Regions from separate parts of the Streptomyces sp. x-80 genome, predicted to be linked through region 1. Evidence: riboswitches for the same ligand, from Rfam matches in the RefSeq annotation. Region 1 holds a riboswitch; the other holds the start of a gene.

Region 1 (9,753 bases):
CTCCAGACTGATGACATCGGCGTCCAGATCGTCGATGGCCTCGACGATGTCACCGAACTCCGCGTAGCACATATGGGTGTGGATCTGGGTGGCCGGCCGCACCCCGCCGGTGGTGAGCCGGAAGGCTTCCGTGGCCCACCCCAGATAGGCGGACCGGTCGGCGGTGCGCAGCGGCAGGGTTTCGCGCAGGGCGGGCTCGTCCACCTGGATGACCGAAGTCCCCGCCGCCTCCAGGTCGTTCACCTCGTCGCGCAGCGCGAGGGCGACCTGGCGGGCGGTGTCGGCGAGGGGCTGGTCGTCGCGGACGAAGGACCAGGCGAGCATGGTGACGGGGCCCGTCAGCATGCCCTTGACCGGGCGGTCGGTGAGGGACTGGGCGTAGGTCGTCCAGCGCACCGTCATCGGCGCGGGGCGCGAGATGTCCCCGGCGAGGATCGGCGGCCGCACGTAGCGGGTGCCGTACGACTGGACCCAGCCGTGCTGGGTGGCGAGGTAGCCGGTGAGCTGTTCGGCGAAGTACTGGACCATGTCGTTGCGTTCGGCCTCGCCGTGCACCAGGACGTCCAGCCCGGCCTTCTCCTGGAAGGAGATCACCTCCCGGATCTCGGTCTTGATGCGCTCCTCGTACCCGGCGGTGTCGATGCGCCCGGCCCGCAGATCGCTGCGCGCGGTGCGCACTTCGGTGGTCTGCGGGAAGGAACCGATGGTGGTGGTCGGCAGCAGTGGCAGGCCGAGGTGGGCGCGCTGGGCGGCGGTCCGCTCGGCGTACGGCTGGGAGCGGCGCGCGTCGGCCTCGGTGACGGCCGCCGTGCGGGCCCGTACGGCCGGGTCCAGGGTGATCGGGGAGCCGGCCCGCGACGCCAGGTGGGCACGGTTGGCCGACAGTTCGGCGGCGATCGCGCCGGTGCCGCGCGCGAGGCCGTTGGCGAGCGTGACGATTTCGGCGGTCTTCTGCCGGGCGAAGGCGAGCCAGCGCACGATCTGCGGTGCGATGTCGTGTTCGGCGGTCGCGTCGAGCGGGACGTGCAGCAGGCTGCACGAGGCGGCCACGTCGACCCGGTCGGCCAGGCCCAGCAGGGTGCCGAGCACGGCCAGGGACTTCTCCAGGTCGTTGACCCAGATGTTGCGGCCGTTGACGACGCCGGCGACGAGGCGCTTGCCGGGCAGCCCGCCGACGGCGGCGAGCGCGTCGAGGTTGGCGGCGGCGGCCTCGGTGAAGTCCACCGCGAGCCCCTCCACCGGCGCCTTGGCCAGCACGGGCAGTGCGTCGCCGAGCCGGTCGAAGTAGGAGGCGACCAGCAGCTTCGGGCGGTCGGTGAGTGCGCCGAGGTAGCGATAGGCGCGCTCGGTGGCGTCCAGTTCGGCCGGGGTGCGGTCCTGGACGAGAGCCGGTTCGTCGAGTTGCACCCACTCGGCGCCCGCGGCGCGCAGGTCGGCGAGGACCTCGGCGTACACGGGCAGCAGCCGGTCGAGGAGGGTGAGCGGGTCGAAGCCGGCGGCCACACCGGGCGCGGGCTTGGCGAGCAGGAGGTAGGTGACGGGTCCGACGAGGACGGGCCGCGCGCTCAAGTCCAGGGCGAGGGCCTCCTTGAGCTCGGCCACCTGCTTGGACGAGTCGGCCGTGAACACCGTGCCCGGACCCAACTCCGGTACCAGATAGTGGTAGTTGGTGTCGAACCACTTGGTCATCTCCAGCGGCGCCACGTCCTGGGTGCCGCGGGCCATCGCGAAGTAGCCGTCCAGCGCGTCCGTTTCGACGGCGGCCCGGTGCCGCTCGGGGATCGCGCCGACCATGACGGTGGTGTCGAGGACATGGTCGTAGTACGAGAAGTCACCGGTCGGCACCTCGTGGACGCCGGCCCCGGCGAGCTGCCGCCAGTTGGCGCCGCGCAGTTCGGCGGCGGTGGCCTTGAGAGCGTCGGCGGTGACGCGGCCCTTCCAGTAGCCCTCGATCGCCTTCTTCAGTTCCCGGTTCTGACCCTGGCGGGGGTAGCCGTACACGGTGGCCCGTGCTGCCGCGGCTGCGGGCTTGGTGGTCACGGAGATCTCCTTCGCGAGATGAATCCCTGAGATCCCGGAGACGGGACGAGAGCGCGAAGGGGTGACAGACCGGACGCTCTGCGACCCTGCGCGGCATGGCACGGTCGTCCGCCTGGTATGTACGCCGACCCGCCCACGAGGTCACCGGGATGTCCGCGCACGAGGGGGTCGCACACGGGCAGCGGGCAGGTCTTCGGACTCGCGGGCACGTCCTCCCGAGGAGGACATCTACTGGCCGTCGCTTCCCAGGCCCGGACGGGCCCAGTGCGTGGTGACGGCGGTCGTTCCCGCTCACCGCTGCGGGGCAGTCCCGGATTCCCACCGGGTTCCCTCTTACGACGCATCCCGCCTGGCGGACGGGGCGAACCAGCTGCACCTGCCAGCCTACGTGGCCGTGCGCGGGCGCGTACGGCCACGTCCAGCATGCGGATGGTGAGGTGAGACACGTGACCGCGAGGCGTGAAACGGGCCGAGGGCGGGAATCGCCGCACCCGCCGCTCCCCTGTGGAGCCGTCCCGGGACCCTCGACAGGCCACGCCGTCCGGGCCCCGCCGCCCGGTGGTACCAGGTCCCTCAACTCCGGTCGTCCAGGGGGAGCCCCGGCCGGCCGGGGCCAGGCACGGACCGGGACGCGGCCCGGCCGCAGACGCGTGGTCCACGGGCGCCGCTGCCGCCGGAGCGGCGTTACCGCTCAGACGGTGACCAGGCGCGGGCGGGCCGGTCCGATCGGTGCGGACCGCCCGGCCGCTTGCCGAGTGACGGCGCGGGCCTGGCGACGAGGTGGGGCCGTGGACGTCGGGGAAAGCGGCGCTGATGCACCTGCTGGCCGCGTGGCGCGGTGATGGCCTGCCTTCCGTGGTGGATGTCAAGCCGGTGGTGGCCGACGGCAGTTCGTAGCCGTGGCCACAGGTGTTGGGGGTGTGCGGCTCGTGGTCGCGAGCCAGGGCCGTACGCACGGTCCTGGCAGGGAGCGAGCCGGGAACGCAGGAGGGTGTGGTCGTGATGTACACGGTGTCGGTGCGCCCGTGCCGGCGGATGCGGATGGTGCGGCACCTGGCGATCCGGGAGTGGTCGGCAGGGACCGGATCCCGTCGGCGGGCCGGTCCCGGCCGGGTTATTCGGTGATCTGGATGGCGCCGGACGGGCAGAGCATGCCTGCCTCCCGCGCGGCGGGCCGGCTGTCGTCGTCGGGGTCGGACTTGAGCACCGTGACCAGGCCGTCGTCGTCCTGGTCGAAGATCTCGGGTGCGGTCAGGGCGCAGAGGCCGGCCCCCACACAGACGTTCCGGTCGGCGGTCACTCGCATGGCCACTCCTTTCGCCGGGGTCACCAGGTGACCGGGAGTTCGTTGACGCCCTGGATCGTCGTGCCCGGTCGCAGCGTCAGCTGCTCGACGGGTACGGCCAGGCGCAACGTCGGAATGCGATCGAACAACGCGGTGATGATCACCTCAAGTTCCAGACGGGCCAGGTTCTGGCCGAGGCACTGGTGTACTCCGTAGCCGAAGGCGAGGTGGTGGCGGGCCGAGCGGTGCACGTCGAAGGTGTCCGGGTCCTCGAACACCGAGCCGTCGCGGTTGGCGATGGAGTTGGTGATGATCACGCCCTCACCGGCCCGGATGAGCTGCCCGTCGATCTCGATGTCGGCCAGGGCGACGCGGCCGCCCGCGATGTCGGCGATGGCGAGGTAACGGAGCAATTCCTCGACGGCGCCGGGTACGAGGCTGGGGTCGGCGCGCAGCGCGGCGTGCTGCTCGGGGTGGTCCAGCAGGGTGATCACGCTGAGCGAGGTCATCGAGGCCGTCGTCTCGTGGCCGGCGACGAGCAGCAGCAGCGCGGTCGAGACCAGTTCGTCGCGGTCGATCTCGCCGTTGGCCAGTTGCTCGGTGACCAGGCTGCCGAGCAGGCCCGAGCCGGGCTCTGCCTGGAGCTTGGTGATCAGCTCGTCCATGTAGTGCTCAAGGTCGTCGCGCGCGGCGACCGCACTTGCCACGTTCGTCGCCTGCACCAGCCGCCTGCTCGCGTCCTGGAAGAAGTCGTGGTCGTCGTAGGGCACGCCGAGCAGCCGGCAGATCACCATGGACGGCACCGGCAGTGCGAACCGGCTGACCAGGTCGGCGGGCGGACCCGCGGCGAGCAGCTCGTCGATGAAGCCGTGCACGATCCGCTCGATGTCCGTACGCATGCCCTTGATGCGCTTGACGGTGAACTCGCTGATCGTCATCCGCCGCTTGGCGTTGTGTTCCGGCGGGTCCAGGGAGATGAACCCCGGGCGCCGGTCCCGGAGGCCCTGGAAACGTGGCGAGGTGGCGGGGAAGTCGGCGTGGGTGCGGTCGGAGGACAGCCGGGGGTCGGCCAGCAGTTTGCGCGCCACCTCGTGCTTGGTCGCCACCCAGGCCAGGCGACCGTCGTAGAGGGTCACCTTCCGTAGTGAGTCCTGGTCGTCCCGGAGCCGGGCGTACCCGTCGGGCAGCTGGTAGGGGCAGGTGCGGTCGTTCGGGAAGGCGGGGGCGTCGTGCGTCTGGGGCGTCGTAACGGTCACGGTCATCGATCCCCTCATAGCCTTGCATTTAAAGAACGGTTAGTTCTCTAATTGAGAGGCTAGGGTGTTCCCGCAAGGAGCGCAACGCCCCCTCGGCAAACTCTCGGGAGTCACGCTGCCACCGAACGTCGACCAGACCGTCGAAGCGGCCGTTGACCACCGCAAAGGTCCGCGCCGCCGCGGTGAGGAGCTGGAAAACGCCATCCTGACGGCGGCGCTGGAGGAACTCACCGAAGTGGGTTATGCCGCGCTGACCATGGAACGGGTGGCCACCCGGGCCCGCACCAGCAAGGCCGCCCTCTATCGCCGTTGGCCCGGCCGCGCCGAACTGGTCGTGGACGCGTGCAAGCTGCGTCGCATCTCCGACGTCGACCTCCCCGACACCGGTGCGCTCCGCACGGACGTGATCGCCCTGCTGCGACAGGTGTCCGCGAAGATGGCCAGCCCGCTCGGGGGCATCCTGCGCGGCCTGCTCACCGAGATGACGCGCGATCCCGACTTCGCTCGGCTGATCCGGGAACAGGTCCACACCGTCGGTCCCGCGACGATCGGCGTCATCCTGGAGCGGGCCGTCGAGCGCGGTGAGGTCGAGCGCTGGATCCTGGATTCCCGGCGGGTCACGGTCGCGACCGACCTGCTGCGCAACGAGTTCCTGATGTTCGGCGCGCCCATCGAGGACGAGACCATCACCGACATCGTTGACGACGTGTACCTGCCACTGGTCCTGAGCCCGGCCCCGAAACCCGCGAGCGCCGCCGGTTCGGTCGGCAGCGCCGAGTAGCACCCTGCCGGCTGGGCGCGGCAGGGTGCCCGTGGCGCCGCTGCCGCGGCGGACGGGCTCCGTACCCCGGCCACCAGCGTCGTGGACGACACCGTGAGGTGGACGGCAACGCGGGAAGCTCACCGGCCGGCACCGGCCGGCTGTCCGTCCTTCAGCGCGTCCGTCCGCTGACGATAGACCGGAACGGCGGCACCTTCGTTCCCTGCCGCTGTTCCCTGCCCCTGTTCCCTGCCCGGTGGGTGGATCCGCGCTGTGACCGGCCCTCGGGGCACCGCGCCGGGAAGTCCCGGGCCTGAGGGCCGTGGCAGAGGAGTGTGGCGAATTCGATGTCGATGCCGATGGCGATAGCGACGTCGGTGCAGGACGCCCGGCCATGGCTCGTCGGCCCGCCTTCTCCGCGCCACCCCAGCACGATCCGCGACCGCTGAGCGAGCGCCAGAGCCGGAGTCCGGGCCAGGGCCAGGAGGGCCAGGGCCAGGTTCTGCGCCTGCGCCGTCGTACACCGACGCACACCGAGCCCTCAAGCACAGCCCGCCGGGCATCGGTTACCGGCAACGGCGGGACCTTTGGCCCAGGGCGACGACCCAGGACGACTCATACCCACGGGACCGCTGTCGGCCGCGCGCGTCAGACGCACGGAACCTGAACCGGCGGTCCACTCCGCCCCATCAGCATGCGCCCCATGTCAGACGCTCTGTCCCGTCCTGAGCCATTCACCTCGCAGACCGCCCCCGCGGCGCTTGACGACCTCCGAGCACGGCTGCGCGCGACACGCTGGCCGGACGCGCCCGAGGACGCCGGATGGTCGCTCGGGACCGACCTCGCCTACCTCCGCGAGCTGGTCGCCTCCTGGGCGGACGAGTTCGACTGGCCGGCGCAGGAGGCGGCGCTCGCCCGGCTCCCGCGCTTCCGTGTCCCGCTCGGCGGCCTCGGGATCCACTTCGTGCACGTCCGGGCCGCCGCGCCTGCCGGGCCCGTCCTGCCGCTGGTCCTCAGCCACGGCTGGCCGGACTCCTTCTGGCGCTACGCGAAGGTCATCCCGCTGCTCGCCGACCCCGGCGCGCACGGCGCCGACCCCGCCGACGCATTCGACGTGGTGGTGCCCGACATGCCGGGCGCCCGCGCGCGGCGGGCACTTCGCGCCCTTCGCGGAGCCCGAGCTCTACGCGAGGGAACTGCGGGCGTTCTTCCGCCCCTATCGGACCGCGGCGGCAGGCTGAGGGCCCCGCCGCGTACGGGCGCGGCCGGGCGGGACTCGTACAGTCCACAAACCCGTGTTCAGTCGTACGTGATGGAGCACGTTCGCTCGCGAGTACGTCGGTACTCGCCCGCACTCATGCGCACTCGTCCGCGCTCGGCCAGCATCCTGTCGATCTCCTGCCGGTGCTCGTGCACCACCAGGCCGCCGTCGACGCCAACCCCCGCCTGGTCGTCGCCGTGGTCGGCCGGCCGGTCGCCGGTAACCGCAACGACGGCAAGGCGTGGGAGCTGTCCGGCGCGGAGGCCGCCGTCGGCCGCACCACCGTGATCGTGGACGACGGCTACCGGGGGAGCGGTCAGGTCATGTCGCGCCGCCGCGAGAAAGGTCAGGCCCAGCACGGAAAAGGTCATTTACGGGCCCGCGCTTACTGGTCTCCCGTGTCAGCTGCTGGCGACGGCTCAAGGAACACCGGCCGTGACTCTCTTTCGCGCTCTACGCCTTCAAGAACGCCAGGATGTCGGGATTGAGGATATCCGGATGGGTCGACAACATGCCGTGGGGAAGCCCCTCGTAGCTCTTGAGGGTGCTGTGCTTCAGGAGCTTGGCCGACAGTGGCGCTGAATCCGGATACGGCACGATCTGATCGTCGGTGCCGTGGGCGACGAGGACCGGGACGTCGATCTTTTTGAGGTCCTCATTGAAGTCGGTCTCGGAGAACGCCTTGATGCATTCGTAATGGGCATTGGCCGCACCCATCATCCCCTGTCGCCACCAGCTGTCGATCAGCCCCTGCGAAACTTTCGCGCCGGGCCGGTTGAATCCGTAGAACGGACCCGTCGGCATGTCGATATAGAGCTGCGAGCGATTGGCGGCCAAGGTCGTGCGCATTTCGTCGAAGAATTCGATCGGCAGGCCGCCAGGGTTGATGGCCGACTTGACCATGATCGGGGGCACCGCGCTGATGAGCACCGCCTTCCCGACACGGCCGGGCTTGGCACGCGCCACATAGCGCGCGACCTCACCGCCGCCGGTCGAATGCCCGATGTGGAAGGCTCCTTGCAGGTCGAGTTCGTCGGTCAGTGCCGCCACATCGGCGGCATAGGTGTCCATCTCATGACCGGTCGCGGTCTGGGTGGAGCGCCCATGGCCACGTCGATCGTGGGCGATCACCCGGTAGCCATGCGCAAGGAAGAACAACATCTGATTGTCCCAGTCGTCGGCACTGAGCGGCCAGCCATGGTGGAAGACGATCGGCTGACCGTCGCGCGGACCCCAATCCTTGTAGAAGATTCTCGTGCCGTCGCTGGTGGTGACCGTGCTCATTGCTGATCCTTCCGAGTGAAGGGCTGAAGCGGTTGGGGTGCGCGACATTTGTTCAGTCGCAGCAGAGCAGACAGGGACGGGACCGGTGGGGCGACACCGACAATCCCGCATTCCGGAGGCTACGGGCCGACCCCATCGCCGGCCACGATACGCCCAAGTCCGGAATGGATCAGCTACTGCCGCCGACGGATCGTCGGCTTTTCGAGTGCTTCAGGAACAACTTCCGATAATTGATCGTCTGCGTTTCGGGTGACGTCTTCTTCGCTTGTGATCTCAAGCCGCACGGACGCCTCAAATTCGTCTCCGCTCCGCCTTCAGGCTCGGCCCGAGTCCAGGCAGTCCGGCCCCATGGGCCAACCGCCATCGAGTACGGACTCCCGCGGTCGCTCGATCAGCTGCTGTGGCAGCACGCCTTCGCCGGTCGGCTGCAACCCCTCGGCCTGGACGCGACCCACACCCGTCGACCACACCCTGCACCGGTCGACCTGGCGCCGACCACGACAACACCAAGCCCGCACCAGTCACCACACACGACGCGGACACACGACGCGGACACGCGACGGGGACACGCGACGGGGACACGCGACGGGGACACACGACGTGGGCGCAGATCGCGCTCCCCGGAATCAGGCCCCGGTGGCGTGCTGGCGGCCGGCCCGGCGGATCGTCGAGTTGACGGGCGCCTCCCGCCCGAGGTGCCCGGCGGCAACGGCCTTGGCTTGCGGTCTCTTCAAGTCTTCAGGTCTTCAGGACGCGGGCCAGGTGCCGTCGATCTGCCAACGCCGGAAGAGCGTGTACGTAACAGCGGCAACACCGCCTCCAGGCCAACCCACTGTTGGCCCATCGGTTCTCCGCGAGCACGTCGAGATCGTTCCACGACCTTGATCAACATCTCTGAACAGCGCACCGATGGCCCGTCCAGAGGGTCGCGTGACCCCGCGTCGCCGGACGCGCTGGGTCTGTCGTCCGGATCACAGGGGGAGTCCTGCGCGTTGCCGCCGACGGGAGTGAGGCGTTGGCGGCAACGTGCCCCCGGACCGGAGGCCAAGGCGGGCGTAGCAGGTACATTTCGCCAACTAGTACTTGTTTGCTACCTGGAGGACGGGTCATGGTCGAACGAACCCCGCATGTCACCTTTCAGCACGGCCAGTCGTTTCTCGCTGCGATCGCGGAGCGCTGGAACTACCAGATCCTGCGCGAGGTTTTCTTCGGTGTCCGTCGGTTCGGCGAACTCAAGCGCACCCTGGGAATTTCGGCGACCATGCTGACGACCCGGTTGAACGACCTCACCGAGCTGGGGCTGCTGGAGAAGCGGGCCTACCGGCCCGACAAGCCGTGGTACGAGTACCGGCTCACCGGTGCGGCACGGGAGTTGGTCGTACCCGCCGTCGTGGCGATCACGCGCTGGGCGGAGAGCCGGTCGGCCGGCGCGGGGGTCGATTCCCGACCTCTCCTCCACACCACCTGCGGGAACGAGACCGAGCCCTATCTCGCGTGCAGCAGCTGCCACCAGCCCATTCTCGCCTCCGCCCTGGAGCCGCTGGCTGAGCGACAGAGCGAGATGGAGAAGTAGTACACATTCGCTACTAGTTGCAGTAGGCTACCGCTAGTGGCGGTGGGTGGATGTCGTCCGCCAACCGCCCCCGAGGGGAGTGGTCATGGCAGCAGTGAACTGGCTGGACAGCCTCATGGAGAAGCTGATCCCGACATCGCTCGGACTGATCAACGTGCGGGAGGGGGCGTGTCGACGGCCCCGCCATGGTCTGCCGGCCGAGCCCGATGAGGGACGGCACCATGTGGCATTACCAGTACGCGCACTTCGCCCCCACCCGCCGCATGGTCCCCGCCCACATTCCCGGCCTCGTCA
Region 2 (9,753 bases), on a different contig from region 1:
ATAGAGCGCGTGCTCGACATGGCCGTGCGCGGAGAGGATCAGCGCCTCGGTCGCCACGCCCGGCGCGAGATCGCTGACGTGCTGGGTGAGCAGCAGATGCAGCCAGCTCAGCCGCTCGGGGCCGGTGACGGTGACCACGCCGCGGTGCGAGAGGTCCACGAAACCGGAGCCGTCGGCGAGGGCGCGTTGCTCCCGGAAGAGATCGCCGTAGTGCGCGGCGACGCCTTCGTCGGGGGCCTCGGCGGGGACGGCGCCGGGCAGCGACAGCAGCGGGCTGACTTTCGAATGTCGCAGCATGCTGCCAGCCTACGACCCGGCTACGGCTCGCTCCGAGCGGCCTTGGTGGTGCAGGCCGCACAGCGTCCGAAGATGGCGAAATGCTTCATGTCCGTGTCGAAGCCGAACCGTTCCCGCAGCTGCGCCGTGAACGGCTCGACCACCGACAGGTCCGCCTCGATGACGTTCGTGCAGTCCCGGCACACCATGTGGATGTGGTGATGGCGGTCGGCGAGGTGGTACGTCGGCGCGCCGTGTCCCAGGTGCGCGTGGCTGACCAGGCCGAGCTCCTCCAGCAGCTCCAGGGTGCGGTAGACCGTGGAGATGTTCACGCCGCCCGCCGTCTTGCGCACCTCGGTGAGGATGTCGTCGGGGGTGGCGTGTTCCAGCCTGTCCACAGCCTCCAGGACGAGCTGGCGCTGCGGAGTCAGGCGGTACCCGCGCCTGCGGAGGTCGCTCTGCCAGTCGGTGCTCACCACACAGCCAGTGTAGGAGGACGGCGGGCGGGTGCGTATGCCCGCGGCGTCACCCGGTGTGTACGCCGCGGAGATAACGGGCGAGACCGCTGATCGCGGCCGGGTTGCGGGGGCTCTCGACGAGGTCGGCGTAGTCCATGACGTAGATCCGGTCGTGCTTGATCGCCGAGACGTTGGCGAGCGGCGGATAGGACTTCAGGAACGCCTTCTTCTGGTCGGCGGAGGTGTCGCCGTAGTTGTTGATCACGATGACGTCCGGATCGCGGGCGACGACGGTCTCCCAGCCGACCGTCACCCAGGAGTCCTTGAGGTCCTTCATGATGTGGTCGCCGCCGGCCTTGGTGATGATGTCGTGCGGGCCGGCGTACTCCCCCGCGGTCAGCGGCTTGTCGCGGCCGTCGTCGTAGAGGAAGACGGAGGGCCGGTCGGCCGGTGCGGGCGCCTTGGCCTGGGCGTCGGCGACCTGCTGCCGGTACTTCTCGACCAGGGCGGCGGCGCGGTCCTCGACGTCGAAGATCTTCCCGAGCGTCGTCAGGTCGGTGTAGAGCGCCTCCAGCGGCGGCATGACACCGCGGGCGCTGCCGTTCGGGCCCTTACGGCAGGACTCGGTCAGCACATAGCTGCCGATGCCGAGCTTCTTGAGGGAGTCGGGGGTCAGCGCGTTGTCCTCGCCGAAGCCGTAGTTCCAGCCCGCGAAGACCAGATCGGTCTTGGCGTCCAGGGCCATCTCCTTGGTGATCGCCTTCTTGGAGAGCCAGGGGACCTTGTCGTACGCGGCCTTCCAGGGCACCGCGTCGATATCGCCCTTGTCGTCGGGCATCACATAGCCCGCCATCCGGTTCTCCAGGCCGAGCGCGAACATGATCTCGGTGATGCCGACGTCGTTCGTGACCACCCGCTGCGGGGCCTTGTCGTACGTGGTGCGGGTGCCGCAGTTCTCGATGGTGACGGGGTAGTGGCCGGCGGGAGCGGCGGAGCTCTTGCCGGTCTCGCTGTCCTTGCCGTTCTCGCCGTCGGCGGATATCCGCGCGCCGCAGCCGGTGGCGGTGAGCGCCAGGGTGAGGGCCAGCGGAGCGGCGTAACGGCGGACGGGGCGGCGGGCGGTACGGCGGTGGGCCGGGAGCATGGAGCGGGTCCTCACGGTGCGGTCGGGGCGGTGACGGGGGCGCCGTCGGCGGGGGCGTCCGACGGGGCGTCGGCCGGGGCCAGCCGGTCGAACAGCAGCTGGACCGCGCCGGATTCGGGGTGCCGTACGCGGTGCGCGCGCACGCCGAAGACCTCGGCCAGCAGGTCCGGGGTGAGCACGTCGTGCGGCGCCCCGGCGGCGACGATCCGGCCGCCCGCGATGACGTACAGCTCGTCGCAGTGCACGGCGGCCAGGTTGAGGTCGTGCAGCGCGGTCAGCACCGTCAGCCGGCTGTCCCGTACCAGGGCCAGCACCTCCAGCTGCTGGGCGATGTCCAGGTGGTTGGTCGGCTCGTCGAGGACCAGCACCTTCGGTTCCTGGGCCAGTGCGCGGGCGATCAGCACCCGCTGCTTCTCCCCGCCGGACAGGCTCAGAAAGCCGCGTCCGGCCAGATGGTCCGCGCCGACCCGGGCCAGTGCGCGCGTACACACCTCGGTGTCGGCGGCGCTCGCCCGGCCCGAGCCGCGCTGATGCGGCAGCCGGCCCATCGCGACGACCTCGGCCACCGTGAAGTCGAACTCGGTGCTCGCCTCCTGGGGCAGCGCGGCCAGCAGCCGGGCGCCCTCCCGGGCGTCCATGGCGTGCAGATCCGTACCGTCCAGCCGTACCGTGCCGACGACCGGGCGCAGCGCGCGGTAGACGCAGCGCAGCAGGGTCGACTTGCCGCTGCCGTTCGGCCCGACGAGTCCGACGAGGCGGCCGCTCTCCGCCGTCAGGGCGATGTCGTGGACCAGCCGGTGGCCGGCCACCTCCACCGACAGGTCCGTGATGTCGATCCGCATCAGGCGCCGCCTCCGAAGGTGTAGCCGCGCCGCCGCATCAGCAGCACGAAACAGGGCACCCCGATGACGGCGGTGACCACGCCGACCGGCAGTTCCACGGGCGCCAGCACCACCCGCGAGAGCAGATCCACCCACACCAGCAGCACCGCGCCCAGCAGCGGCGCGACGGCCAGCACCCGCCGGTGGTCGGCGCCGACCAGCATCCGCGTCACATGCGGCACCATCAGGCCGACGAAGCCGATCGCACCGCTGACCGCGACCACGGCGCCGGTGACGGCGGCGGCGACCACGAACAGTTCGCGGCGCAGCCGCTCGGCGTCGATCCCGAGGGCGGCGGCCGTCTCGTCGCCCATGGCCAGCGCGTTGAGCCGGCCCGCGGAGAGCAGCAGATGGGCCAGTGCCGCCAGGACCGCGGCCGCGGCGATCGGCACCGAACCCCAGCCGGCCCCGCTCAGGCTGCCGAGCAGCCACATCATCGCCGAGCGGGCCGCCTCGCCGCGGTCGGCGGTGAACACCATCAGGGTGGTGATCGCGGAGAAGCCGTAGTACATCGCGGTGCCGGTCAGCACCAGCCGCAGCGGGGTGAGCCCGTGGGCGGTGCGGGCCGCCGCGTAGACCAGGGCCATCGCGAGCAGCGCGGAGACGAACGCGGACACCGACAGCGCCCAGACCCCGAGCGCGCCCAGCGCGCCGAAGAGCAGCACGGCGTTGGCGCCGACCGCGGCGCCGGAGGAGATGCCGAGCACGAAGGGATCGGCGAGCGCGTTGCGCACCAGCGCCTGGACGGCGACGCCGACGGCGGAGAGCCCGGCGCCGACGACGGCGGCCAGTACGGCCCGTGGGAAGCGCAGCTCCCACACGATGGTGTAGGTGGCGACCTCGTCGGGGCGGATGGTGCCGCCGGTCAGCCCGGCGCCCAGATAGCGCACCACCTGCGACCAGCTCACCCCGGCCGAGCCGAGGCCGATCCCGCACAGCAGGGAACCGAGCAGCACCACGGAGAGGGCGGCCACCAGCGGCGGTACGGGCAGGCGCCGCGGCGGTGGCGCCGGCCCGTCGTGCGGGGCCGGGGCGCGGGGCGCGGCCTGGGCGGTGGTCGCCACGGGGGGTGCCTTCCGTCGGACCGTGTCCGAACGGAGGAAGACACGGCCCGGCGCCCGTGGCGGCGGAGGCGTCCCCTCGCAGTCCACGGCGAGTTGTCTGGAGCTGGCGCCGCCACGGGTGATCGGGCTCACGGAAGGGTGTTCCGCTTACCGTTGCGGGTCAGCGCCGGACTCTCACCGGACTTCCCCCGCGGGGCGCGTATGAAGTTGTGCGGTGGTGCGGCACGGACCGGTCGCCGGGCGGGATGCGCCCGGCCGGTCCGCCGGACGGCCTACCGGAAGAAGGCGATCCCGTCGTCGGGCAGGTCCTTGAGGTCCTTGGCCCATTCGCTGGGGTCGACGACCTTCTTCAGATGCGCGGACATGTAGGGGCGCAGCGCCACCTCGGGGGTGGCCTTCTCACCGACCCACATCAGGTCGCCGTTGACATAGCCGTAGAGCCGCTTGCCGCCGCTGTACGGGCCGGCGGCCACGGTGCGCGCGACGGCGTCGGTGGCCAGGTCGATCTGCGGCTTCCGGTCGGCGAGCTCGCCGTACCAGATCTCCACCACGCCCTGGTCGCGGACCATCACGACCTCGACCTTGCGGTCCGCGCCGACCCGCCAGTAGCCGCTCTCGGTCTCCAGCGGGCGGACCTTCTTGCCCTCGCCGTCGAGCACCCAGCTGTGCGAGGTGTATTCGAGGAAGTCACGGCCGTCGTGGGTGAAGGTGACCTCCTGCCCGAAGTTGCACTTCTCGGCGCCCGGGAAGTCCGCGACGCCCGCGCCCTCCCAGTTGCCGAGGAGGAAGGCGAGCGGCACCAGGGCCGGGTTCAGGTCGGACGGGATCTCGATCATGAGCTCAGGCGATCTGTAGAGAGGGAGGAGGGGGTTCTCAGCGCTGGCCCTGGTACAGCTTCTTCCAGGTCAGACCCGCGAAGGCGACGACGCCGACGGCGACCAGGACGAGCAGGGTGGTGAAGACTGCCTCAAGCACGAGCGCGCTCCCAGGACGGAGTGAGGTGTTACGGGACCGGAAGCGAGTCTAGTCGGCGGTGCCACCGGCGGCACTGTGAGGTCCGTCCCCGGCGGCGGCCCTACTCTTGCCCCATGGCGAAGAAGCTCGTGATCAAGGTGACGGCGGGCGCCGACGCGCCCGAGCGGTGCTCGCAGGCGTTCACGGTGGCGGCCGTGGCGGTGGCCAGCGGTGTCGAGGTGTCGTTGTGGCTGACCGGGGAGTCGGTGTGGTTCGCGCTGCCGGGGCGGGCGGCCGAGTTCGAGCTGCCGCACGCGGCGCCCCTGCCGGAGCTGATCGACGGGATCCTCGCGGGCGGCGGTGCGATCACCGTCTGCACGCAGTGCGCCGCGCGCCGCGGTGTCGAGCAGCAGGACCTGATCGACGGGGCGGGTATCGCCGGGGCCCAGCTCTTCGTCAGCGAGATCATGCCGGAGGGCGTCCAGGCACTCGTGTACTGAGCGCCCGCGGGTACTGCGGCGCGCCCCGTCACCGGGGCGGCCGCTCTACTGCGAGTGCTTGTCGTCCTGTTCGTCGAGCTCGCGCCACCAGCGGTCGGACTCCGGGTCGCCGGACTCGTCCCACCAGCGCTCATCCGGCTCCCTGCGATTGCCGATGATCGCCGCGATGGGTGGGATGACCATGGCGACCACGCACATGCCCACCGCCGCCGGCACCGACCAGAGCCGGACCACGCTCCACGCCAGGACGAACAGCGTGATGCACACGGCCATCATGACGAAATACCTGCGATGACGCCGTTGCGCGGGCAGCCGACGGTGCGCGTACATAAGTCCACGGTAAGTCCGCGCGGGGCGGGAGAGAAGCCCGGACGGACGCCGGTGTGCGACCGGTTCCGGCGGGCCCGCCGGGCGGGGCCGCGCAGCGCGGAGGGCCGCACCCCGGCCAAGGCGTCCAAACCCCTGGGGTGCGGCCCTCCGTCAGCGGGCGAGGTCCGTGACCGGCGCCGTCAGACGGCGATGGCGACCTCCGCCAGGCCGCCCCGCTGGGCGACGACGGTGCGATCCGCGGTGCCGCCCGGGACGAGCGCGCGCAGCGTCCAGGTGCCCTCGGCCGCGTAGAAGCGGAACTGTCCGGTCGCCGAGGTGGGGACCTCGGCGGTGAACTCGCCGGTGCTGTCCAGCAGGCGGACGTAACCGGTGACGGGCTGGCCGTCGCGGGTCACGCTGCCCTGGATCGTCGTCTCACCGGGCTTGATGGTCGAGGCGTCCGGGCCGCCGGGCTGTGCTCCACACATAGGTACTTCCTTGAGGGATTCGGGGAGAAGCTTGCTTACTTGGCGGCACCGAGCTCGATCGGGACACCGACCAGCGAGCCGTACTCGGTCCAGGAACCGTCGTAGTTCTTGACATTGGACTGGCCGAGCAGCTCGTGCAGCACGAACCAGGTGAGCGCGGAGCGCTCCCCGATGCGGCAGTACGCGATGGTGTCCTTGGCCAGGTCGACGGCCTCGTTCTCGTAGAGCGCCGTCAGTTCGTCGTCCGACTTGAAGGTGCCGTCGTCGTTCGCGTTCTTCGACCACGGGATGTTGCGGGCGCCGGGCACGTGGCCGGGGCGCTGCGACTGCTCCTGCGGGAGGTGCGCCGGGGCGAGCAGCTTGCCGCTGAACTCGTCGGGGCCGCGGACGTCCACCAGGTTCGTGGCGCCGCCGGCGGCGAGGACCTCGTCGCGGAAGGCACGGATGGAGACGTCCTGCGCCTTCGCCCGGTAGGTGGTCGCGGTGCGGGTGGGCACGGCCGCGACCAGGTCGCGCGAGTCCAGCTCCCACTTCTTGCGGCCGCCGTCGAGCAGCTTCACGCTGTCGTGGCCGTAGAGCTTGAAGTACCAGTAGGCGTAGGACGCGAACCAGTTGTTGTTGCCGCCGTAGAGGATGACGGTGTCGTCGTTGGCGATGCCCCGCGCCGAGAGCAGCGCCTCGAAGCCCGCCTGGTCGACGAAGTCGCGGCGCACCGGGTCCTGGAGGTCCTTCTGCCAGTCGATGCGGATCGCGTTCTTGATGTGGTTCTTCTCGTACGCGGAGGTGTCCTCGTCTACCTCGACGATGACCACCTTGGGGTCGTCGATGTGGGCCTCGACCCAGTCGGCGTCCACCAGGACGTCGCTACGGCTCATGTTCTTCTCCTCCGGGCGTTGCGGGGCGGTTGCGGTGGTGCACGCGGGTACGCCGGGTGCGCGCCCAGGGTTCCCGGAACGTGTCCGGGGAGGCCGAAGGCGCGCGGCGGCGCGCGCGGACGTACGAGGGTTACGGGGAGGCCGCTGTGGCAGGGACCGTGCAGACGGGAGCGGAAGGGGCCTGTCAGACAGAGCGACAGAGCATGGCGGCGATGCGGCACAGGTCGACTGCCCGGCGCTTCGTGAGTACCGCCTGTCCCCGCGGACGGAGACCGCTCAAAGAGCTCTGCATGCCACCGATCGTAGGGACGGGAAGCGGGGCATGTCACCGGTGTGTCGGATGACGAGATGCGATTGTCCGCGATGTGGGATGCGCGGGGGTGCCGGGCCGCCCCGCGCGGCCGTCCGGCGCCGGTGTGCCGGGGAGAGGTCTGGTGGACGGACTGCGGCGTCTCAGCGGGTGGACGGGCCGGCGGGTCGGCGGGCCCGTCGGCCGGTCCGCGGGGGCCGGGTCAGCTGCCGGGGAGCGCGACGTCCCGGCCGGAGGCGCTGATCGCTATGCCGTCCGGCGAGGTCACCACCCGCTCCAGCTTGAGGTTGCGGGGCAGCTGGTCCAGCTTCCAGTCGTGGTCCGTCTGGGCCCGCACCTTCGCCGCGCAGCCCGGGAGCGCGGCACACACCGTCGGGATCTTGTCGACCCGCAGCCGGACCGTGTTGCCGTTGACGGCGGAGATCGTGCCGGTCACCTCCAGCGAGCTGAGGATCGCGACCTTCGGCGAGATCTTGACCTGGCTGCTGCCGTTCTTCTCCCCGCCGTAGGAGACCGTGACGCCGCCGCCGGCGGCCTTGGTCAGGTCGGCGTAGGTGATCCGGGCGTCGCCGGTGGCCCGTGCGGCGCTCTTGATGGAGGTGTAGTCGCTGGTCAGTTCCACATCGCGGAACTCGGCGGTCAGCTGGTCCAGCCGCAGTGCGCGGCCTTCGGCGCGGGCCTGGATGCCGCCGAGGTCGGCGTCCACTTCTTCCAGGGTGCGGCCGGCGACCTGGGTCAGGAACGGGAAGCCCTTGATGGTGACGTTCGGCGGCTCGTCGAGCCCCTGGCTGCTGCGGATCTTGTCCGCGGCCTTGTTCTCGGCGAAGTTGACCGCGAGGCGGTCGGCGCCGACGAACAGCGCGCCGAAGATGACGACAACGAACAGCAGCACCCGTAGTGCACGCATCGGACCACTTCCCCCACACATGAGCCGGAGATCCGGCGTTCTCTTCCGCACAGGCCCCCGCCTGCGCATCGGCGAGCCTAGACGACCGGCTCCGGCGACCGCGGCCGTCGGCCGCCGGAAGGAGCGATCCCGTGCGTGCCCGGCGGCCGGGGGCGGTGCCCGCCGGCCGCCGACGGCCCTCAGACCAGCGCGCGGCCCAGGACGTACACGGCGGGGGCGGCGAGCGCGAGGGGCAGCGCCACCCCGGCCGTCAGATGGACGAAGCGGGACGGGTAGTCGTAGCTGGCCACCCGCAGGCCGATCAGGGCGCAGCCCCCGGCGGCCAGGCCCAGCAGGGCGCCGGCGGCCCCGAGATCGGTCAGCAGACCGGCCGCGGCACCGGCGCCGGTGGCGACCGCCAGGGGGAGGGCGACAGCGGCGGCGGACCGCAGCGGCAGCGCGCGGGCGAGCGTGGCCACGGCCACCGCGACGGCACCGACCACCACCGCGTGCGGGGCGGCGGCGAGCTGGCCGGCGGCGAGCACCGCGAGGGCGGTCGAGGCCAGGCCCGCGGTCAGCGCGTACATCCGCTCGTCCGCGCTGCCGCGGTTGCGCAGCTGGAGGACGAGGACGAACAGGCACCACACCCCGAGCGTGCCGATGGCCACCAGGGGCGCGCTGTCGCGGTCGGCGGCCAGCAGCGCGATATCGGTGGTCAGACCCGCCAGGAAGGCGAGCGCGATGCCCTGGCGGGCGGGCCACATGCCGTTGAGCCGGAACCAGCCCGCCGCGGTGACGGCTTGCAGCAGCACCACCGGTACGGCCAGCACGGGCCGGCCGGCCAGCGCGGTCAGCGCGAGCAGCACGGCGAGTCCCGCGGTCAGCAGGGCCGGCTGCCGTCCGGGCGGGATGATCGGCGACCGGCCCTCGGCGCGGGCGCGCTGGTTGGGCGCGAGGTGCGCGGTGGAGACGGGGGCGGCGGCCGGCGCCGGGGAAGCGGCGGGCGCGGCGGCGCCGGCCGGGGCGGCGGGCCCGGTCTGCCGGGGGTACGGGTGCTGCCGGGCGGCCGGCTTCTCGGGCGGCAACGCGGCCTGGTGCGCGGCCTGCTGGTGGGTGGGGGGCTGGGCGGGGAGATACGCGGTCTCCTCGGCGTCCGACGCCGCCGGGACCGGTGGCTGGACGCCGGTCTCCCAGGTCAGGGCGCTCCAGGTCTGGGTGTGGCCGGTCGACGCGGGCTGGCCCGGCGGGGGCTGCGGGGCGGCGTGGGCGGACGGCTGCGGTGAGCCGTACGCGTCCTGCCCGGACGCCGCCGGCCGGCCGTAGGCGTCGTATCCGGGCTGCTCGTTGCCGGGCCGGCGGTGCTGCCCGGGGTGTCCGTACTGCTGGCCCTGCTGGATCTGCTGGCCTTGCTGGATCTGCTGTCCCTGCTGAACCTGCTGGCCGCCGGCCACCGGCCACACCGTGGACTGCGGCTGTTGCGGCTGCTGCTGGGGCTGCGGCTGTTGTGCGTGCTGCTGGGGCTGCGGTGTCTGCGGCTGCTGCTGCATATAGGGGTCGTGCGGGGCGTACGGCTGCGCCTGCTGCTGCCCGTAGGAACCGGTCTGCTGC

The links. Region 1 has a riboswitch for cobalamin ahead of metE (5-methyltetrahydropteroyltriglutamate--homocysteine S-methyltransferase). Riboswitches for the same ligand answer to the same signal wherever they lie in the genome.
Region 2: it holds a riboswitch for cobalamin, as region 1 does, so the genes downstream of both, ACLJWH_RS38465 (FecCD family ABC transporter permease) here and metE (5-methyltetrahydropteroyltriglutamate--homocysteine S-methyltransferase) in region 1, are expected to answer to the same signal.

The regions. Positions count from the first base shown of each region.
Region 1 covers NZ_JAJPWM010000026.1:39,932-49,684, forward strand. The annotation lists gene metE (5-methyltetrahydropteroyltriglutamate--homocysteine S-methyltransferase) at 1-2,040, opposite strand, end outside; cobalamin riboswitch at 2,207-2,426, opposite strand; gene ACLJWH_RS36385 (ferredoxin) at 3,155-3,346, opposite strand; gene ACLJWH_RS36390 (cytochrome P450) at 3,367-4,587, opposite strand; gene ACLJWH_RS36395 (TetR/AcrR family transcriptional regulator) at 4,646-5,362, shown strand; partial or broken gene ACLJWH_RS36400 (epoxide hydrolase family protein) at 6,045-6,479, shown strand; partial or broken gene ACLJWH_RS36405 (IS5/IS1182 family transposase) at 6,755-6,988, shown strand; gene ACLJWH_RS36410 (alpha/beta fold hydrolase) at 7,056-7,886, opposite strand; gene ACLJWH_RS36415 (winged helix-turn-helix transcriptional regulator) at 8,995-9,459, shown strand; gene ACLJWH_RS36420 (alpha/beta fold hydrolase) at 9,681-9,753, shown strand, end outside.
Region 2 covers NZ_JAJPWM010000032.1:9,703-19,455, reverse strand. The annotation lists gene ACLJWH_RS38485 (YgfZ/GcvT domain-containing protein) at 1-297, opposite strand, end outside; gene ACLJWH_RS38480 (Fur family transcriptional regulator) at 318-755, opposite strand; gene ACLJWH_RS38475 (ABC transporter substrate-binding protein) at 802-1,878, opposite strand; gene ACLJWH_RS38470 (ABC transporter ATP-binding protein) at 1,890-2,720, opposite strand; gene ACLJWH_RS38465 (FecCD family ABC transporter permease) at 2,720-3,823, opposite strand; cobalamin riboswitch at 3,919-4,045, opposite strand; gene ACLJWH_RS38460 (FABP family protein) at 4,096-4,659, opposite strand; gene ACLJWH_RS38455 (DsrE family protein) at 4,912-5,277, shown strand; gene ACLJWH_RS38450 (DUF3099 domain-containing protein) at 5,323-5,607, opposite strand; gene ACLJWH_RS38445 (DUF1416 domain-containing protein) at 5,787-6,074, opposite strand; gene ACLJWH_RS38440 (sulfurtransferase) at 6,110-6,949, opposite strand; gene ACLJWH_RS38435 (DUF2993 domain-containing protein) at 7,462-8,166, opposite strand; gene ACLJWH_RS38430 (hypothetical protein) at 8,346-9,692, opposite strand.